4 regions of the Lysinibacillus sp. NPDC056959 genome follow, and region 4 is predicted to be linked to each of the others. Evidence: riboswitches for the same ligand, from Rfam matches in the RefSeq annotation. Region 4 holds a riboswitch; each other region holds the start of a gene.

The links. A riboswitch is a leader RNA that binds a small molecule or an ion and turns the genes downstream of it on or off. The one in region 4 is predicted to bind cobalamin.
Region 1: linked by a shared signal. The riboswitch ahead of cobT (nicotinate-nucleotide--dimethylbenzimidazole phosphoribosyltransferase) and the one ahead of ACFTQ7_RS02910 (energy-coupling factor ABC transporter permease) in region 4 are both predicted to bind cobalamin.
Region 2: linked by a shared signal. The riboswitch ahead of ACFTQ7_RS09405 (hypothetical protein) and the one ahead of ACFTQ7_RS02910 (energy-coupling factor ABC transporter permease) in region 4 are both predicted to bind cobalamin.
Region 3: linked by a shared signal. The riboswitch ahead of nikA (nickel ABC transporter substrate-binding protein) and the one ahead of ACFTQ7_RS02910 (energy-coupling factor ABC transporter permease) in region 4 are both predicted to bind cobalamin.

The regions. Positions count from the first base shown of each region.
Region 1 is NZ_JBHURE010000041.1:12,387-16,700, forward strand. It holds partial or broken gene ACFTQ7_RS23925 (phosphoenolpyruvate phosphomutase) at 1-49, opposite strand, end outside; gene ACFTQ7_RS23930 (YheC/YheD family protein) at 362-1,126, shown strand; cobalamin riboswitch at 2,153-2,329, shown strand; gene cobT (nicotinate-nucleotide--dimethylbenzimidazole phosphoribosyltransferase) at 2,444-3,499, shown strand; gene ACFTQ7_RS23940 (trimeric intracellular cation channel family protein) at 3,620-4,225, opposite strand.
Region 2 is NZ_JBHURE010000006.1:37,464-41,777, forward strand. It holds gene ACFTQ7_RS09390 (hypothetical protein) at 1-236, shown strand, start outside; gene ACFTQ7_RS09395 (hypothetical protein) at 384-800, opposite strand; gene ACFTQ7_RS09400 (SPOR domain-containing protein) at 985-1,266, shown strand; cobalamin riboswitch at 1,531-1,715, shown strand; gene ACFTQ7_RS09405 (hypothetical protein) at 1,960-2,724, shown strand; gene ACFTQ7_RS09410 (GTP-binding protein) at 3,086-4,314, opposite strand, start outside.
Region 3 is NZ_JBHURE010000012.1:56,307-60,620, reverse strand. It holds gene ACFTQ7_RS14695 (RNA polymerase sigma factor) at 80-598, shown strand; gene ACFTQ7_RS14690 (hypothetical protein) at 591-1,493, shown strand; gene ACFTQ7_RS14685 (DUF1572 family protein) at 1,665-2,201, shown strand; cobalamin riboswitch at 2,339-2,532, shown strand; gene nikA (nickel ABC transporter substrate-binding protein) at 2,771-4,314, shown strand, end outside.
Region 4 is NZ_JBHURE010000002.1:170,410-174,723, forward strand. It holds gene cobJ (precorrin-3B C(17)-methyltransferase) at 1-897, opposite strand, end outside; gene ACFTQ7_RS02905 ((2Fe-2S) ferredoxin domain-containing protein) at 902-1,273, opposite strand; cobalamin riboswitch at 1,413-1,594, opposite strand; cobalamin riboswitch at 1,821-2,005, shown strand; gene ACFTQ7_RS02910 (energy-coupling factor ABC transporter permease) at 2,151-2,897, shown strand; gene ACFTQ7_RS02915 (energy-coupling factor ABC transporter substrate-binding protein) at 2,899-3,171, shown strand; gene cbiQ (cobalt ECF transporter T component CbiQ) at 3,175-3,948, shown strand; gene ACFTQ7_RS02925 (energy-coupling factor ABC transporter ATP-binding protein) at 3,945-4,314, shown strand, end outside.

The DNA of each region.
Region 1 (4,314 bases), on a different contig from region 4:
CTAGTTTATTTGAATATATTTTTTTAAAAAAGTTCGTCCTTTTTTTCAATATCTCCCATCTCCATACTCGACATATCTATATAACTAAAAGTAAAGATTAGTGGGGCAAATATATTAGAAACTAATGATTTTGAAAGTAATAAAATGGATGTATTGAAAACAACATAATGCTACTTTTCTAGTGTAGTAAATTTATTATGACTCTAATAGAAAAATGGGTGATATTAGTCACGTTACCAAGTCCCACCTACCCATGCGAGATAAATCTATTTGCATACAATACAGTAACCTCTATAAGTGGGGAGGACTAAACTATTAATAAAAAAGAAATAAAAATATCTAACTAAATGAGGTGAGTTTATTGAAAAATGGACTTGGAAAATGGGAACAATTCTTACTTTTAAAACAAAATCCTTTAACAACTAACTGCATTCCAGAATCAACACTTTACAGTCTAGAAAACCTAATCTATTTATTAAATAAATATGAGTATATTTATGTGAAACATAATAGCGCCGGACAAGGAAGAGCAATTTATAAAATCTACAAAAGAAAAGATGGACACTATTGTTTTAACGGATTTACCATGCAAGGTGAAGAAATAAGTAAATGTGTAGCAGCAATTGAGGATTTCCACCAAGTTCTACATCCATATGAGAAACACGGTAGATTAAGCGGAAATTATATTATACAGGAAGGGGTCAAAAGTCTCACCCCTGATGGGGATTCAATATCTATTCGTGTTCATGTTCAAAATCTAAAGGGAAAATGGGTAATTGGTGGAATTTACGGAAGGGTTGCAACTGAGGATCATGGGATTGTCAATTCAAATCGGGGTTCTAAAGCAATATCGATTGAGGAATTATTATCAGGTTATTTGATGATGGATAATACAAAGAAAGATCAAACAATAGATTCTCTAAAAGAAGATTCAATTTTAGCAGCTGAAGTAATAGCATCCCACTTTCCTTGTAGAGAATATGGCATTGATTTTGGAATAAATCTTGAAGGAAAACCTATATTATTTGAAGTAAATACAACGCCTAGCATTCGTAGTTTTGCCAAAGTTGATAGGGCAATCTGGAAGAACATTGTTGAGATTAGGAAAAAGCAAAATGAAGGCTAAGTTTGAAATGTAGTTATTTTTCATTTTAGTCATCAGCATATTTCTATTCAATAGACATACATCAAAAAATTACTTTCCTTTCTATAATTTTAGGAAAGAAGAAACTTAATTGCATCCGTTACTTGTGAACGATTAGGGATTTCCTGAAAAAATGGATTATGGTTGGGTAGGCGCGATATGAATCAATTTTCTTTGGAGACGATTCAGCATGGGCTCAAATTCCCAGCCCTCAGGAACCTGAATTCGCGTACATTAGTTTATTTGGTTATTCGAAGTGTTAAAAGATTCTTTTGATTCACTCTTATTGGCGAAGGAAAATCCCTGGAAAAAATGTCTGTTTACAACTTAAGCAGACCTATTTTTATATTAATTATACTTTGTTAGAGATATGTAGAACTATAACTTCTGAATGATTGTAGGGAATAGTTTCACTTCATTTTGAAGCAACGTCCTAAAGATATTGGTTACTCGAAAGATTTCAGTATGTAGTTTTTTAGTAACCATTAATAACTACTTAGGCTTGGAATAAAGTTTAATTAAAAGCACTTCTTTAGCCTACATTTTAAGATAAATAAAAAGAATCCATTTCGAATAAAAGGCTTCTTATTTTTGCTTACTGAAGTACTATAAAAAACAATTAAAGAGAAAAGGAACCAATAAAACTAAAATAGCACCTATACCAAAAACAGAAATCACTTTTATCATGTCTTTCTTCAACAAAACACCACCTAATATCCATTTCTTAAAATCCAAACTATTATGTAAGGATGAGTGCTTTTATACTGCGTTTATATTAGTGTTAACGTTATTACTAGTGAATTAATTATTAGCAGTGTGAATTAGCCTTTCATAAGATCAAAAACTGACTGAACTTTCAGTAGTAACTGCTATAGCAGTAATTACTTTAGTATTTTGTGTTAAAGTTTTTAAATATGAATAATTAAGCATATCTATTTACTTAAAAAACAATGAAGCTTGAAAATTTAAAATGTTGACACAATGAGCGCTTTGCCGTAGATTTAAAGTAATTGCATAAAAGCGTTAGGTGCCCACTGCGGGAGAATAGGGAATAAAGTGAAAAACTTTAGCGGTCCCACCACTGTAAAAGGGAGTTTCATAGAGAATGCCACTAGCATCGTTCTGGGAAGGTTCTATGAAATGTTGAAATTGAGCCAGGAGACCTGCCTATCTGCTTCGTATTATATAGACGATGGAAAAGTCTGTAGTTTATTTGTTATGGATAAACTACAGGCTTTTTATTTTTTTCTCTAAATCATTCTTCGAGTAACGAGGGCAAAAAAGAAAGGGGAAATTTTCATGCAATTATTACAACAAACGATCCACAACATTCAAAGTGCCGACCACAAAATGATGGGGCAGGCAAGAGAACGCATAGATGCACTTTGCAAGCCACCTAGTAGTCTGGGAAAGCTGGAAACTCTAGCTGTGCAACTATCTGGTATTACAGGTGAACTATATCCTACAATTGATAATAAAGCAATTATTGTCTGTGCCGCGGATCATGGTGTCTGTGATGAAGGAGTGACACCGAACCCACAAAATGTGACGGTCTTCCAAACATTAAATTTTCCTAGAGGCGGAACTGGTGTCTGTGCTATCGCAAAAATCACAGATGCAAAAATTGTCACGGTAGACGTTGGCGTTAAAGAGGATATTCCAAGCGATGCTGGTGTTATCATTAAAAAGATTAAATATGGTACGGACAATATGGCAAAAGGACCTGCTATGTCAAGGGAAGAAGCCATTCAATCCATTGAAGTAGGAATTGAAGTAGCTACGGAAGAAATTAAAAAAGGGATAAATGTGCTCGGGACAGGTGAAATGGGTATCGGTAATACAACACCTAGTGCTGCTATATTATCGGTTCTTCATGAGTGTCATCCGAATGAAGTGACAGGCTTCGGTGCAGGAGTTGGACCAGGAGGGATTGCACATAAAGTAGAGGTTATTTACAATGCTATTGCATTAAATAAACCAAATCGCCATGATGCTATTAATATTCTTGCAAAAGTTGGAGGGCTAGAAATAGGCGCTATGGCAGGAGTGATACTTGCTGCCGCCGCACATCGAAAACCAGTTGTTATTGATGGCTTTATTTCTACTATTGCAGCTCTTATTGCATACGAACTTGAGCCAAACGTCAAAGACTATATTATTCCTTCTCATGCCTCTGAAGAACCAGGTGCAAAAATTGCCGCTGAAATGCTCGGAATTGAACCGATGCTACAAATGAATATGCGATTAGGAGAGGGCTCTGGTGCAGCTTTAGCCTTTCCTATTTTGGATGCAGCAAGCTCTATGATGAAAAACATGACTACATTAGAGGAAGCTATGCTACTGTTGAAAAAGTAGATCTATTAATCTTTAGGTGCTTATTGTCGCTGCTGTGGATGCACGGCGTTTGTGAAAATAAGAACAATTCAAAACAAGCCCAAATCTGATATTTGGGCTTGTTAATATGCAACGATATAGCTATGCCCGACTCAACCTCCGTAACGGTAAACGCCATTTCTTCATATATGAAAGTATTCTTAGTATTGTGATCACACCAAATAATACATATAAAAAGGTATCCCCTGAAAATAGTTGAAGTCCGATAATAAGCCCGGCTAGTGCTGCCCAAACACCATAAATTTCATCACGGAGGACTAATGGTTGTCGTCTAGCTAATAAATCTCGAACAATTCCACCACCTGACCCTGTTAAGACAGCAGCTACAATAACCGCACTAATAGGCATGTCGAGCTTCACAGCATAGAGAGCACCTTGAATCGCGAATGCCGATAATCCAATAGCATCGGTGAAATTACCCCAGCGATGCCAATGCTGAATAAGTCGGTGCGGAAATATGAAAAATAACGTAATAGCTGCAATGGCAATTTGGAACATCATATCTTGCCCCCACAGTGTTGTTACAGGTAAACCTATGAGTAGATTTCGTATAGCTCCACCACCAAAAGCAGTTACGATACCGAGTATATAGACACCGAATAAATCGTATTCTTCCTCCATTGCAATTATTGCCCCGGAAATAGCAAAGGCAATTGTTCCAATGATACTAAAAACCTCCCAAGCCAACCCTTTCACCCCTTATGTGAAACAATCATTTCATGTTGTTGTAGATTACATAGTAGAAAACTTTAAAGTTACCTTTTTGTATCTAGAAG
Region 2 (4,314 bases), on a different contig from region 4:
CTGAAATTACAAGTTATGCTTACGGAAAATTACGTGAGTATATGGGGGACAATTTCAAAGCAGTAGCAGTTTTTGACGGTACTACAGAAGTGAAACGCTATACAAACGTAGATATTACTATTGCAGATGGCAAAGTAAAATATAAAGTTTTAGCAGATAATACAGACGGTTCATTGACTGGTAAGAAGGTTAATAAGTTCCGTATTTATGGGAATGGTTTTAATTATCTTTTTTAAAAAAATATAAGTTATACTAAAAAGTTAACCTTTATATAATAAATATTATTAATAAACGTTAACATTTAAATTAGTATTGTCTATACAAAACAAAAAACACGCAAACCATGATAGGTAGCGTGTTTGATATGTATGATGTGCAATTAACTAATAAACCGATTTTTCGAATTTAACTGAATCAGCATTTTCAACTGAATCATAATCCTTTACGTATCTATACGTATCCCCACTTTTTATTCCATCTTCTGGAATGAAAACTAATTCTTCCCATAATACTTCTTCATTTTTATCGAGAATTGTGACTTCTATATATCCATGAATAGTTCTGTCATTAAAATTTGTAATTTCAACAGCAAATGTATCAAAAGAAGTATCCCTTTTAAATTCAACCTTCACTTTATTCAGAAATCTTTCCCTTTCTTGCTCTAATTTTTTTTCATTTTCATCTGCAATGCCCTTATCAAATTGATATTCTTGATATTTATCATATAAATACAGTGCCGTAAATACCGAAAATACTATGGTTAGGGATAAAATAACATATTTCTTAAGATTATCTTTCACACAAAACAACTCCTAATTAATAGAAAGCAATGTTTATATAATAACTCATATCTCGAACAATGAACATAAAAAATCTAAATAGACTTCACTCACTATAATTTGCTTAGAACTAATATTTCTAGCATTATTAATTATGTATTTTCACAAATATACTCCAAACCCTTGATACGACTGAATTTATTATATAGATTGCTTTCCAACTCTTTTTACTGATGTTCCGAAAGGTGCTAAGTTCTTCCGTATTCATACAGCGCCATTCAAGACAAGAGCAGAAGCAAACACACGCTTACAATTATTATTGTCACAGAAATACCTCGGATATGGTGAGGTGTTCGGTAATGAGAAGGATGGTTACCGTATTCAGTCGGGACATTACACTTCACAAGTTCAATGTGAATTTGCATGTAAACTACTTATTGAGGAAGGGCGTTCCGCATTTTGTTCTATCATTGGTAGAATGCAATAGCCGTACCCAAAACAGGTACGCAGATTCACACCCGCGTTAATTTTTGCCTTACAGTTTGTCCAAATGATAACCTTGCAAATTGACCTCACCGACCAATTATGGAGGTCAGGTTTGGGAAAATTAGAATAATTAATAGGGTTATCTCATTAATTTGGGATAGCCCTTTTTTGTCTTTTGACAAATACTAGAATACATATTACAATTTAAACCAGAAATACAAAAGGAATATCTACTCTACATGTATTAGTGTGTTAAATTACAATTTAATATTAATAAATAATAGGTGCGTTTATCTCTTGATAACGCTTAAAAGGGAAGTCGGTGCAAATCCGACACTGTCCCGCAACTGTAAATGTGAGCGACTTTTCATATACCACTGTTTAACGACGGGAAGGTGAAAAGTAGTGATGACCATGAGTCAGGATACCTGCCTATTATGAGTACACACCATAACCCTACGAGGAATAGGAGGTGGCATATTGACAAAACAGAATGCTCTGTTCGTCACCGTACGTCAAACGCCCAAAAAGAAGGTAATCGCTTTCAAGGCAATTCTTTTATGCTTGGGTATCATTTGACATTATGTGATGAATGAAAAAGATAGAATGAAGGATTTCCTCTAGTTGTAGGAAATCCTTTTTTTATGTAAAAGAAGACTTCCGTTTTGAAAAATATGTACGAAAAGAGGATGCAATGATGACGAATATTCATGTAAGTACAGCACAGGATTCGCAATATGTAGAAATGAAAATTTGTAAGCAGCCACGCACTGAAATTGCCAAGAAAGCTACAACAAGAATGGTTGTAGAATCCCTTGTCGATCAATTAATAGCTAGCAATCTTATTAGTAATGAACGATTGTTTGATCAAATTTTATATAACAAAGATATTATTTGGATTCAAAATGAAAGTTTTCATGGCCACCTTTTTGCAAAAGCAATTATTACAGATCAACTTAAAACAAAAACAAATGATTTTATGATGTATATGCCGACAAATCCAATTGTGTACGATGTTAATGGTGAACATTTTCATTTAATTACACGTATCGATTCGACGCGTGCAAAACCAAATCTAGAGCGACTTTCCCAAGCCCCTAAGCCAATACTAAGTGCCGCTCGGGTCAATGATTTATTGTGCTCGATAGTGATGCGCTTTTATGAAGTATATGTAGAGGATTTATCACGAGTAGTTTATAAAAATAAACAACTAATCAATTTTATAGAGCGAGAGTATCATCAATTTCTAAAAGCTGTGAAGGAACTAAATGATAATCATTTAAACTGGCACCCACGTGGAAAAGGTCATGAACTATTGCTTGAACTGATTGATAATTTACAACTTTTGAAAAGTCGACCTGGCAAAGTTTTAATGGATTTCTCACAATCCTATAGCTACGTTGTGGTGGAATCTTCATATCTTATTAATAAACAGGGACAGAAAACGATACAAGCTTAGTAAATTAAAAATGTGCGGGATGAATTTCAATACCCCGAGGTGAAGGTATATGCCTGGCAAGGTAGTAGAATGGAGTTGTCAGTATAGGGTAGATACCCGGGCGAAGCAAGAATACCCGCGGAAGGAAGGTAAATACCCGCGAAAGAAAGGCAAATACCCGCAGAAGGAAGGGGAATACCCGCGGAAGAAAGGCAAATACCCGCAGAAGGAAGGGGAATACCCGCGGAAGAAAGGCAAATACCCGCGGAAGGAAGGTAAATACCCGCGCGAAGCAAGATTACTCACAAAAGTATAGTAACTCTTCATGAAACATAAGAAAACAGGACATTGATCTAACAAATCATGTCCTGTTTTTATGAATTTAGTCAATACAATGCATTGCTGCTTGTGCTTCGTGCCATGGAACGGAGTAGCCCTTGCCTTTTGCGCAAAAAATACTAGAGGATGTATAGTCGGGATCGGCGTTCTTATCGTAGCTTATTTGCGCAATAATTTCTTCTGTATTGTGACATGTATCGTAGCCATCAAATTGTAGGGAAAGTACGCCTTTCCCATTGGTGTAGGCGGCAAAGGTTGTACTGTAGCTCATAAATGTTGAGACAGGGGCCCGGCCGGTTACAATCGCGTCATGTTCAGTTATGATTGGTGCGTCAAATGTACCAGCAGCTTGCTGAATGTCCGTCATCATGCGGCCGATGAAATCACTAGGAGCTTTAAGTTTAAAGCGGTAGTACGGCTCTAGTAATATATTTTCTGCTTGTTCGAGCCCTTGCCGTAATGCACGGAATGTTGCTTCACGGAAATCGCCACCTTCAGTATGTTTATTATGTGCGCGTCCTGTTAAGAGCGTGAAGCGAATATCTGTAACGGGAAAACTGGTTAACAGCCCATGATGATCGCGCTCGAATAAATGTTTTTCAATGAGTCGTTGATGTCCAACTGATAAATCATCGGCGTGGCATGCATTGACAAATGTATTGCCGGTGCCGCGTGTATTTGGCTCCATCAATAAATGGACTTCTGCGTAATGCTTTAATGGCTCGAAATGACCGTAACCTGTTACCGTTGTGGTAATCGTTTCCATATACAAAATCTGTGGTTCGCTAAATGAAATGTCTAGCGAGAACCGTTCATGAAGCACTTCGATAAGAACCTCGAGTTGGATGACACCCATAATATGAACATGAATTTCTTGGAATTTTTCATGCCATAGCACACGTAATGAAGGTTCTTCTGCTTCAAGAATACGGAAAGTTTTTAACACGTCCTTTATATGCTGAGTGCCTTCATAATGTACTTTTGCCTGTAAAGTCGGTACTAACTCAAAGGGCTGAGAATTATTCGAAGAACCAATAATATCGCCGATGTTTGCTTGACTAATCCCTTTTACTGCGAAAATCTCCCCAGCCTCTATCTTTTGAGTAGTTTCATACCGGTTGCCATTGTATAGTCGAATCTCCGTCACTTTTTCAGTCACGTCTCCAAATGAAAGTTCATCACGGACATGTAACGTTCCTTGCAAAGATTTGATAAAAGTTAAGCGTTGATGTCCATCATGACGAATTTTAAACACCTCACCTTGAAACGGAG
Region 3 (4,314 bases), on a different contig from region 4:
TGAAGAGACGGTTTTTTTGGTTTATATTTAATCTTTTATACCTGTAGCCTCGTTTATAGTGTAGAAGGAGGGAAAGCTTTTGTCTGATACAGAATATTTAGAGCAACTAATGGAACTACATACAGAGCATTTATTTCGTATCGCATACTACTATACGAAAGATCTACAAATAGCTGAGGATATCGTTCAAGATGTGTTTATTAAATTTTATCATCATCAAAAGTATTATGAAGAAAGAGGAGAGATGAGGGCGTACTTAGCACGCATGACCATTAATAAATGTAAGGATTATTTAAAGAGCTGGGCATTTCGGAAAATTTCAGTGCAACATAAGCTTTTCTCTAAGCAAAAATCCGTTCTACAAGATACGCTTATTCAACAGGATGAACAAACGATTTTAGATGAAGCAATTTTGAAATTACCGTTAAAGCTACGAGAACCTATTGTGTATTTTTATTTAGAGGATATGACGATAAAAGAAATTGCTAAGCTACTCGAAATCCCTGAAGGTACAGTTAAATCACGTTTGAAAAAAGGGAAGGAATTATTAAAAATTGATCTTCATGATATTGAATGGGAGGTACTTTTCCATGGATAAGCATACAATGCATGTGTTGAAGGATGTCTCAGCACATAAAGAAGCAATCATTCAAAAGGTTCAACAACAAATTCAGGAAGATCCGTATCCATCAAAGCAACTTTGGCCGTATCGTGCACTGGCCATCATGATGACATGCTCTATCTTACTATTTATTGCATGGCAAGCTTCGAAACCGATTGACCATTTAACGACAGAAATACTTCATGAAGAAGAAAAACAATCATTCACCGATTTATTTCAAACAGAAGTTGAAGGAACAGAGACAACGTTCAGTCAGTATTTTCCAATAGCAGATCAATTACATCACCGTGAAAATATCAAATTTTATGCGCCGCTTCAGGGCTTCGAGGCTATGCAAACAGTAGCGGCTACTATGGGGGATGCTGTCCATCTAATAGACCCAGAAACTCTTCCATTTAAATCAAATATACAAGAGGTCTATGCGGTAACATCAGATATGCAAGATGGTAGTCTGCAAAAGCAATTTCAATTTAGTTTTAAACAAAAGTCTCTCACTGGAGTGGATCGTCAATATATTAATTTTACGGTAATAAATGTGGATCATAATCCTTTAGTATACTATAAAGTTACGGATAGTCAGGATTTTTCAGGGGAAATCACGAATATAGGTTTGAATTTCATGAATCCTTTATATTTTCGAGCGATGACACCAGATCAAGGTTTCGCGTATGTATACTATAATTTTGATGCGGCAGGCAAGCGCATTTATCAAATGAGTACAAGAGCCAATGAGTTTTTTACGTATTATAATGGCTATGTATATCAAATAGGCTATCAATTAAATGGTGATCAACAGGAAGCACAAGAAAAAATGGTTGCTCTTGCAAGGGAATTTATCCCGCACATACATTCAGCGAATGCAAAGAAGTAAGGTGGAAGAAAAACTGCCTGGGAAAGCTCGATTGGTGAAGGCTAGCAATCAGTAGTGATGAAGAACCCCTAGTGAGTATCGGTTTATTTTAGGCAACAACTAGTTACCAAAATAGCACATTGTATTCTGTTTATATTAAAATAGTTGAAAAGGGACGGGGGGGGTTCAACAATGACGGTAGCGCGAATGTATTTAAATGTTGTCAAAACAAGATTTAGAAGTGTCAAAGAGCTAGGCGATAAAACACTCAACCAACTAGAAGAGACCCAATTGCACTGGGCGTATAATGAAGATTCAAACAGTATCGCAGTGATTGTAAAACATATTAGTGGAAATATGATATCGAGATGGACGGACTTCTTAACGACAGATGGTGAGAAAGCAACGAGAAATCGTGATGATGAATTTACGGATAGCCTTCAGACAAAAGAAGAGGTTATGACAGTATGGGAAAAGGGCTGGCAAGTATTTTTAGATGCGTTACATGGTTTAACGGAAGCTGATTTACAAGGGGGTGTAACGATAAGAGGAGAACGGCATTCCGTGATAGATGCGATTGAAAGACAAATGTCTCATTATTCACAACATGTCGGTCAAATCGTTTACATCGCTAAGCAAATAAAGGGCTCTGAGTGGCAAACAGTTAGTATTCCCAAGGGACAATCTAGAGCTTTTACAGAATCATTGTTAAAAAAACATCAACGATAGAAATGTAGCCATCTCACTATGATGGCTTTTTTGGCGGAATAAATATAAATAACTATGTTTAAAAATCTTAAAACTTTATTATATTCAGAAAATAAAATTGACGTGTGTCTTTGCAGCGTGTTATGTTTAATACTAATTTAATATGTATCATTACAAGTTTGAGTGAAAAAACTTTTTCACATAATTTAAAGGAAAATGGGTGTAAATCCCATGCTGTCCCGCAACTGTAAATGAGGAGTTTTGTTTCAAATACCACTGAGTAAGTACTTGGGAAGGTGAAGCAAAATGAAGATTCATAAGCCAGAATGCCTGCTTGTAGTAAGATTCATTGTAGATCTACGAAAGATAGGGAGATGGATGGAAGGCTTTTAATAATGAGTTTTTCTATCCTTATTCAAGTGGAATAAGGATTTTTTTTATGCAATTTTCTAATCTTAGAAATTTATATCAAAGTAAGGTGCAAATAAAGCGAGAGCATAGTAATGACGATAACTTTGAGTTTCAAGTTTGAAGTATAGTGGAGAGACATATATATTTCTAACACCCAAGAATAGACAGGAGCAATCATAATGATATTTTTTAAAAAATTATTACCTTTCATTCTAATACTGATGTTAACCATTTTAACAGGCTGTTCAAGCTCGAATGAAAGTAATGGAAGTAAAACTTCTAGCGAAGGAAAAATGATAACAGTTGGCTGGCCGCTAGATATAGGGCCTTTAAATCCGCATACCTATTTACCAAACCAAATGACTGCGCAAGCAATGGTGTATGAATCATTGGTAGAATATAACGATGACGGGACAATATCGCCGAAATTAGCGGAGAGTTGGGAATTTTCTGAGGATAAAACAGCATACATATTTCATCTTAGACAAGATGTAAAATACTCTGATGGGACAGCCTTTAATGCAGATAATGTTATTCGTAATTTTAATGCAGTTTTAGCAGATCGTGATACACACTCTTGGATGGGGATGGTGAATCATATTGTAGATGTTGTGAAAGAAGATAACTATACAATTCGTCTACAATTAGATGCGCCCTATTACCCTGTATTAAATGAACTTGCTTTTGTGCGACCTTTTCGCTTTTTAGGGGATAACGGATTCCCAGAGGGAGATACAACTAATAAAGGTATTAAAGCTTCGGTTGGAACAGGTCCATGGGTATTAACCGAATACAAAAAAGATCAATATGCACTTTTTAGCCGAAATGAGCATTATTGGGGTGAAAAGCCACTAGTTGACAAAGTAAAAGTGAAAATTATACCTGATTCAGAATCTATTTCACTAGCTTTCGAAAACGAGGAATTAGACTTAATTTATGGTCGAGGCATTATTAGCTTAGATAACTACACTTTCTTAAAAGACAGCGATCAATATAAAACGGCTGTATCTGAACCTTTATCTACACGTGCATTACTTTTTAATACTCAATCTGGTCCTTTAGCAGAATTAAAAGTACGTCAGGCTATTCAATTCGCTGTTAATAAAGAACAAATGGTTGAAAGTATAACACATGGTACAGAAAAAGTTGCCAATACACTGTTTTGGGATGCAATTCCATATGCCAATATTGATTTAAAACCAATACACTTTAATCCAGAAAAAGCCGAGCAGTTATTAGATGAAGCAGGTTGGACATTAAAAAATGGTGATAAAATCCGTTCTAAAAATGGGCAACCTCTTCAATTAGATTTAATTTATATTGCAACAGATGCTATCCAAAAACCAATGGCAGAATTAATGCAAGGGGAATTAGCAAAATTAGGCGTCCAATTAAACCTTGAAGGCGCTGATGTAATGGTAGGGCTCCAAAAATTAATGGATAATCAAGTAGATATTAATTTCTGGCGCACAAATGGTCCACCAACAGACCCACACAGCTTCGCAAATGAATCAGCAACACCGAATGCAAATGGCGTTTATGAAGCGAAATTAGGCTTAGATAACGCAGCACAAATTGATGGTAAAATACATCAACTATTAATTGGTACAAATGAAGTGGAACGTGTGCAATTGTATAAAGATATTTTAACAATGTTCCATGACCAAGCATTATTTTATCCAATTTCATATGAAACGAATAACGTTATTTACCATAAACATAT
Region 4 (4,314 bases):
ACTGGGCTTTATACGATTGGCATTCGGATCTGTTGCAAAATCATTTCGCGCTGCCCCAGTTTCTTGATTCATTGCCCATGGTTCATTTTCTTCCTTTAGTCGTTGATGTGGTCGTAACGGCTGTTTTTCTTCTCCAAGTGTATATTTACGCTGATAACCACGTGGTGTAATCATTTTATTGTCATAGAAAAATGTTGTTGAATTCCCGATAATAACGGTTGTTAACATGCCGATATCATGTTCAAGCATTTCTGCTAAAGTCGTCATCGTAATTTCCTGACGGTCACGATACGCGCTTTTCACAAGTCCAACCGGTGTATCTGGCGAACGATATTCTAATAAAATTCGTTGAGCCTCTACAATTTGTCTCGTACGACGTCCACTTTTTGGGTTATAAAGCGCAATAACAAAATCCGCCATCGCCGCTGCTTCTACTCGCTTAGCAATTAAATTCCAAGGTGTTAAGTGGTCACTCAAACTAATTGTACAAGCGTCGTGCATAATAGGAGCACCTAGTAAACTTGCACACGAATTAATAGCAGAAATACCTGGAACAATTTCTACTTCGATACCAGTAGCTTCAGTCCATCCTAGCTCGATTAATACTTCATACACTAATCCAGCCATCCCATAAACACCGGCATCACCGCTGGAAATAACCGATACGATACTTCCAGCCTCTGCTTGACGTACCGCTTCCTGTGCACGTGAAACTTCTTCTGTCATACCAGTACTAATAATCGACTTTGCACTAACTAAATCTTGAATAAGCTCAACATAGGTTTTATAACCAATAATCATATGACTTTGTTGTAGTGCCTCTACAGCACGAGTCGTAATATGTTTAAAGTCTCCAGGGCCAAAGCCAACTACGAAAATCTTACCTTTTTGCGCCATTTTGTTACCCCTCTTTCACCTTTTCAATACCTTTAATGGCTGTTGTTTGTGCTGTACGCTGTAAAGATCCTTCACGTAAAGTAAAGACATGCTCATTATGTAAAGATTCATGATTTAAATCTTGTACGAGTGCCTTCGCATGCTCTGTTGTCGGCACGCGGTACCAATTCCCTTGAGGATAAGCAATGACAACACAAGCATCTTTACACCTACCATTACAGCGAGTCCTTGTCGTATGTATTTCCTTATCAAGTTCCAGTACCTGTATTTCATCACGAATTGCCTGAGTAATGTCCTCAGCATCTTTTTTCATACAGCTACTACCATTGCATATAAAAAGATGTGTTTTCATCCCCTCTAAATTCCAAGTTGTCATAGTTTTTCTCCCCTCATTTGCTTTTAGGAAAAAGAAAAACCTTTACTCTAGACGAAGAGTAAAGGTTTAGTAGAAGCCAAATAAAAACGAATATATACAGGTACTCGTTCTCGCTTCAACTTCTCCCTCCGAAAAGTTTGCATGTATCATCACATAAGCAGGTTTCCTGACTTAAGCTTCCTTTTACTTTCGCGCCTTCCTAGTTCTCACTAGTGGCATCCGCGATTTCATCAGCTATTACAGTAGCGGGGGCTGTATCGGATTCTCACCGATTTCCCTATTATCTTGAAAATATTCAAGCACTTATGAATGTTTTATATGAAATTATTATTTTTTTAAAATTAAAAACTGTTTCTATCATAGCCTATTTTTTTAAAATTTCAATATTTCTTTCTAAATTTGTGACATTTTCAGTAATTTTTTAATGAAAAACATGACATTTCTTTTCTATTTATCTAAATTTTCGACATAGACACTCAATTAAAAATTTTTTCTTAAAAAGTATAGCATATATATGGAAAATCATGTTACACTTTGTCGTGAAATCACAACTTCATCTTTTTTCGGTGCGAATTGTTCATCATTTCGCTTAAAAGGGAAGCCGGTTTAAGTCCGGCGCGGTCCCGCCACTGTACTAGGGAGTTTTATAGATAATGTCACTGTCCAAAGGATGGGAAGGCCTATAAAACGTTGATCTAAAGCCAGGAGACCTGCCGAAAAATATGTGATCGTTTGAACCTACGAGGATAGGTATGCGGCTGAGCAAATTAGAATTTTATTTGCATTTTTAGCTATGCACTTTTCCACAATTGGAGAAGTGCTTTTTTGATTTCATCGCATACTAATTCTAACTATTTTAATGTGAGGAGGAGAGGTTTTGAAATTCTCAGGTTGGAAGCTTAGTTATTTCTTATTGGCATTTTTATTCGTGCCAGATCGTGCATTTGCGATGCACATTATGGAGGGCTTTTTGCCAATTGAATGGGCGATTTTTTGGTGGGTCTTATCCATTCCATTTATTATTTTAGGATTACGTTCTATTCGTAAAACTATTGATGAAAATCCTGAAACAAAAATGATTTTAGGATTATCTGGTGCCTTTGCCTTTGTACTATCAGCTTTAAAAATCCCATCTGTAACAGGTAGTTGTTCACATCCGACAGGGGTTGGTCTTGGAACAGTTCTTTTTGGACCATTAGCAATAAGCGTTATCGGGACAATTGTATTATTATTCCAATCTTTGCTTTTAGCACATGGTGGGCTGACGACTTTAGGTGCTAATGCCTTTTCTATGGCAATTGCTGGTCCTATTATTGCTTATTATGTTTTTAAGGGCTCTCAAAAAATGGGATTATCATTTTCAGTAGCTGTCTTTTTAGCAGCAATGCTTGGTGACTTAGGTACATATATTGTCACTTCTGTACAATTAGCTCTCGCCTTCCCTTCTGAAGTCGGAGGCTTTATGGCTTCATTTACAAAGTTTGCTAGTATTTTTGCGTTCACGCAAATTCCTCTTGCTGTTAGCGAAGGCATTTTAACAGTGATCGTTATGAACTTCTTAAAAAAATACAATGTGAGCGAATTAAAAGCTTTACGCGTTTTCTCGGCAAAGGAGGCTCACTAACATGAAAAAAAATTTACTGCTCTTAGCAATTGTTGTGTTGTTAGCAATCATCCCCCTCTTCATTCAAAAAGGCGCAGATTTTGAAGGTGCTGATGGCGAAGCGGAGGCAGCAATTGGTGAAATAGATGCTAACTACGAGCCTTGGTTTGAAAGCTTATGGGAGCCACCAAGTGGTGAAATAGAAAGCTTATTATTCGCACTCCAAGCTGCTATTGGAGCCGGATTTATTGGCTATTTCATCGGCTTAATGCGCGGTAAACATAAAGAGGGGTAAGCGATGTTACTCATTGATAAGTATGCTTATATGAATAAACTAGCGTCTGTTCATCCGCTAGAAAAAATGACGTTTTCCCTTGGACTGCTTTTATTGTCGCTTATCATGAGAGATGAACGAACCTCACTCATTACATTTATTGTGATGAGTGCTTTTATCATTTTAGGTGCAAAAATCCCAGCTAAATATTACGCAAAATTACTATTGCTACCCGGATTTTTTTTACTTTCGAGTCTAGCATCCATTTTAATTTCTATAGCGCCAACAACAAGCACGGTACCTCCAACTATTTGGTCAATTTCTATTCATCATTGGACACTATTTGTTGGCATTGCGAGCTTAGTGAAAGCGCAACAGCTTTTTTTCATCGTACTTGGCAGTATAAGCTGTTTGTATTTTTTAATTCTTACGACATCAGTCCAATCTATTTGTTATGTCCTGCGACAATGGCGACTGCCCACTCTATTCGTAGAGCTAGTAGCACTAACGTATCGTTTTATTTTTATCTTTTTAGATAGTATGCAAAAAATTCATCTTGCTCAGCAGGCTCGTCTCGGGTACAGCTCCCCTATTCAGTGGCTTCGCTCGGTCTCCATGCTGATTGTTGCTTTATTTGTTGAGATGTTCCAACGTAGTCGTGAACTAAACAATGCGATGGAAGCACGTGGTGGCGAGACGGTCTATTGGCAGGAGGAGATTACTTATAACACGAAAAATTGGCTAGGTATTGTTGCAATTTTTATACTCCTCATCATTTATGGAGGTTTTTTCTCATGACAAACTTATACTTTGAATTAACACGTTTATCTTACGCTTATGCAGATGGAACTCATGCTTTAACAGACATTACACTTCAAATTCCAAAAGGGAAAAAAATTGCTTTACTTGGTCATAATGGTGCTGGAAAATCAACATTATTTCAGCATTTAAATGGAATTTTGAAGCCTACAGCTGGATGTATATCCTTTCAAGGGAAAGCACTCAACTATAGTAGAAAAGCATTAAAAGAATTACGTCAACAGGTTGGTATTGTTTTTCAGGATGCAGACAACCAGCTTTTTTCTGGCACTGTTAAACAAGATATTGCGTTTGGACCTCTGAATCTTGGCTGGACAACTGAAATAATTGAAGAAAAAATTGCTT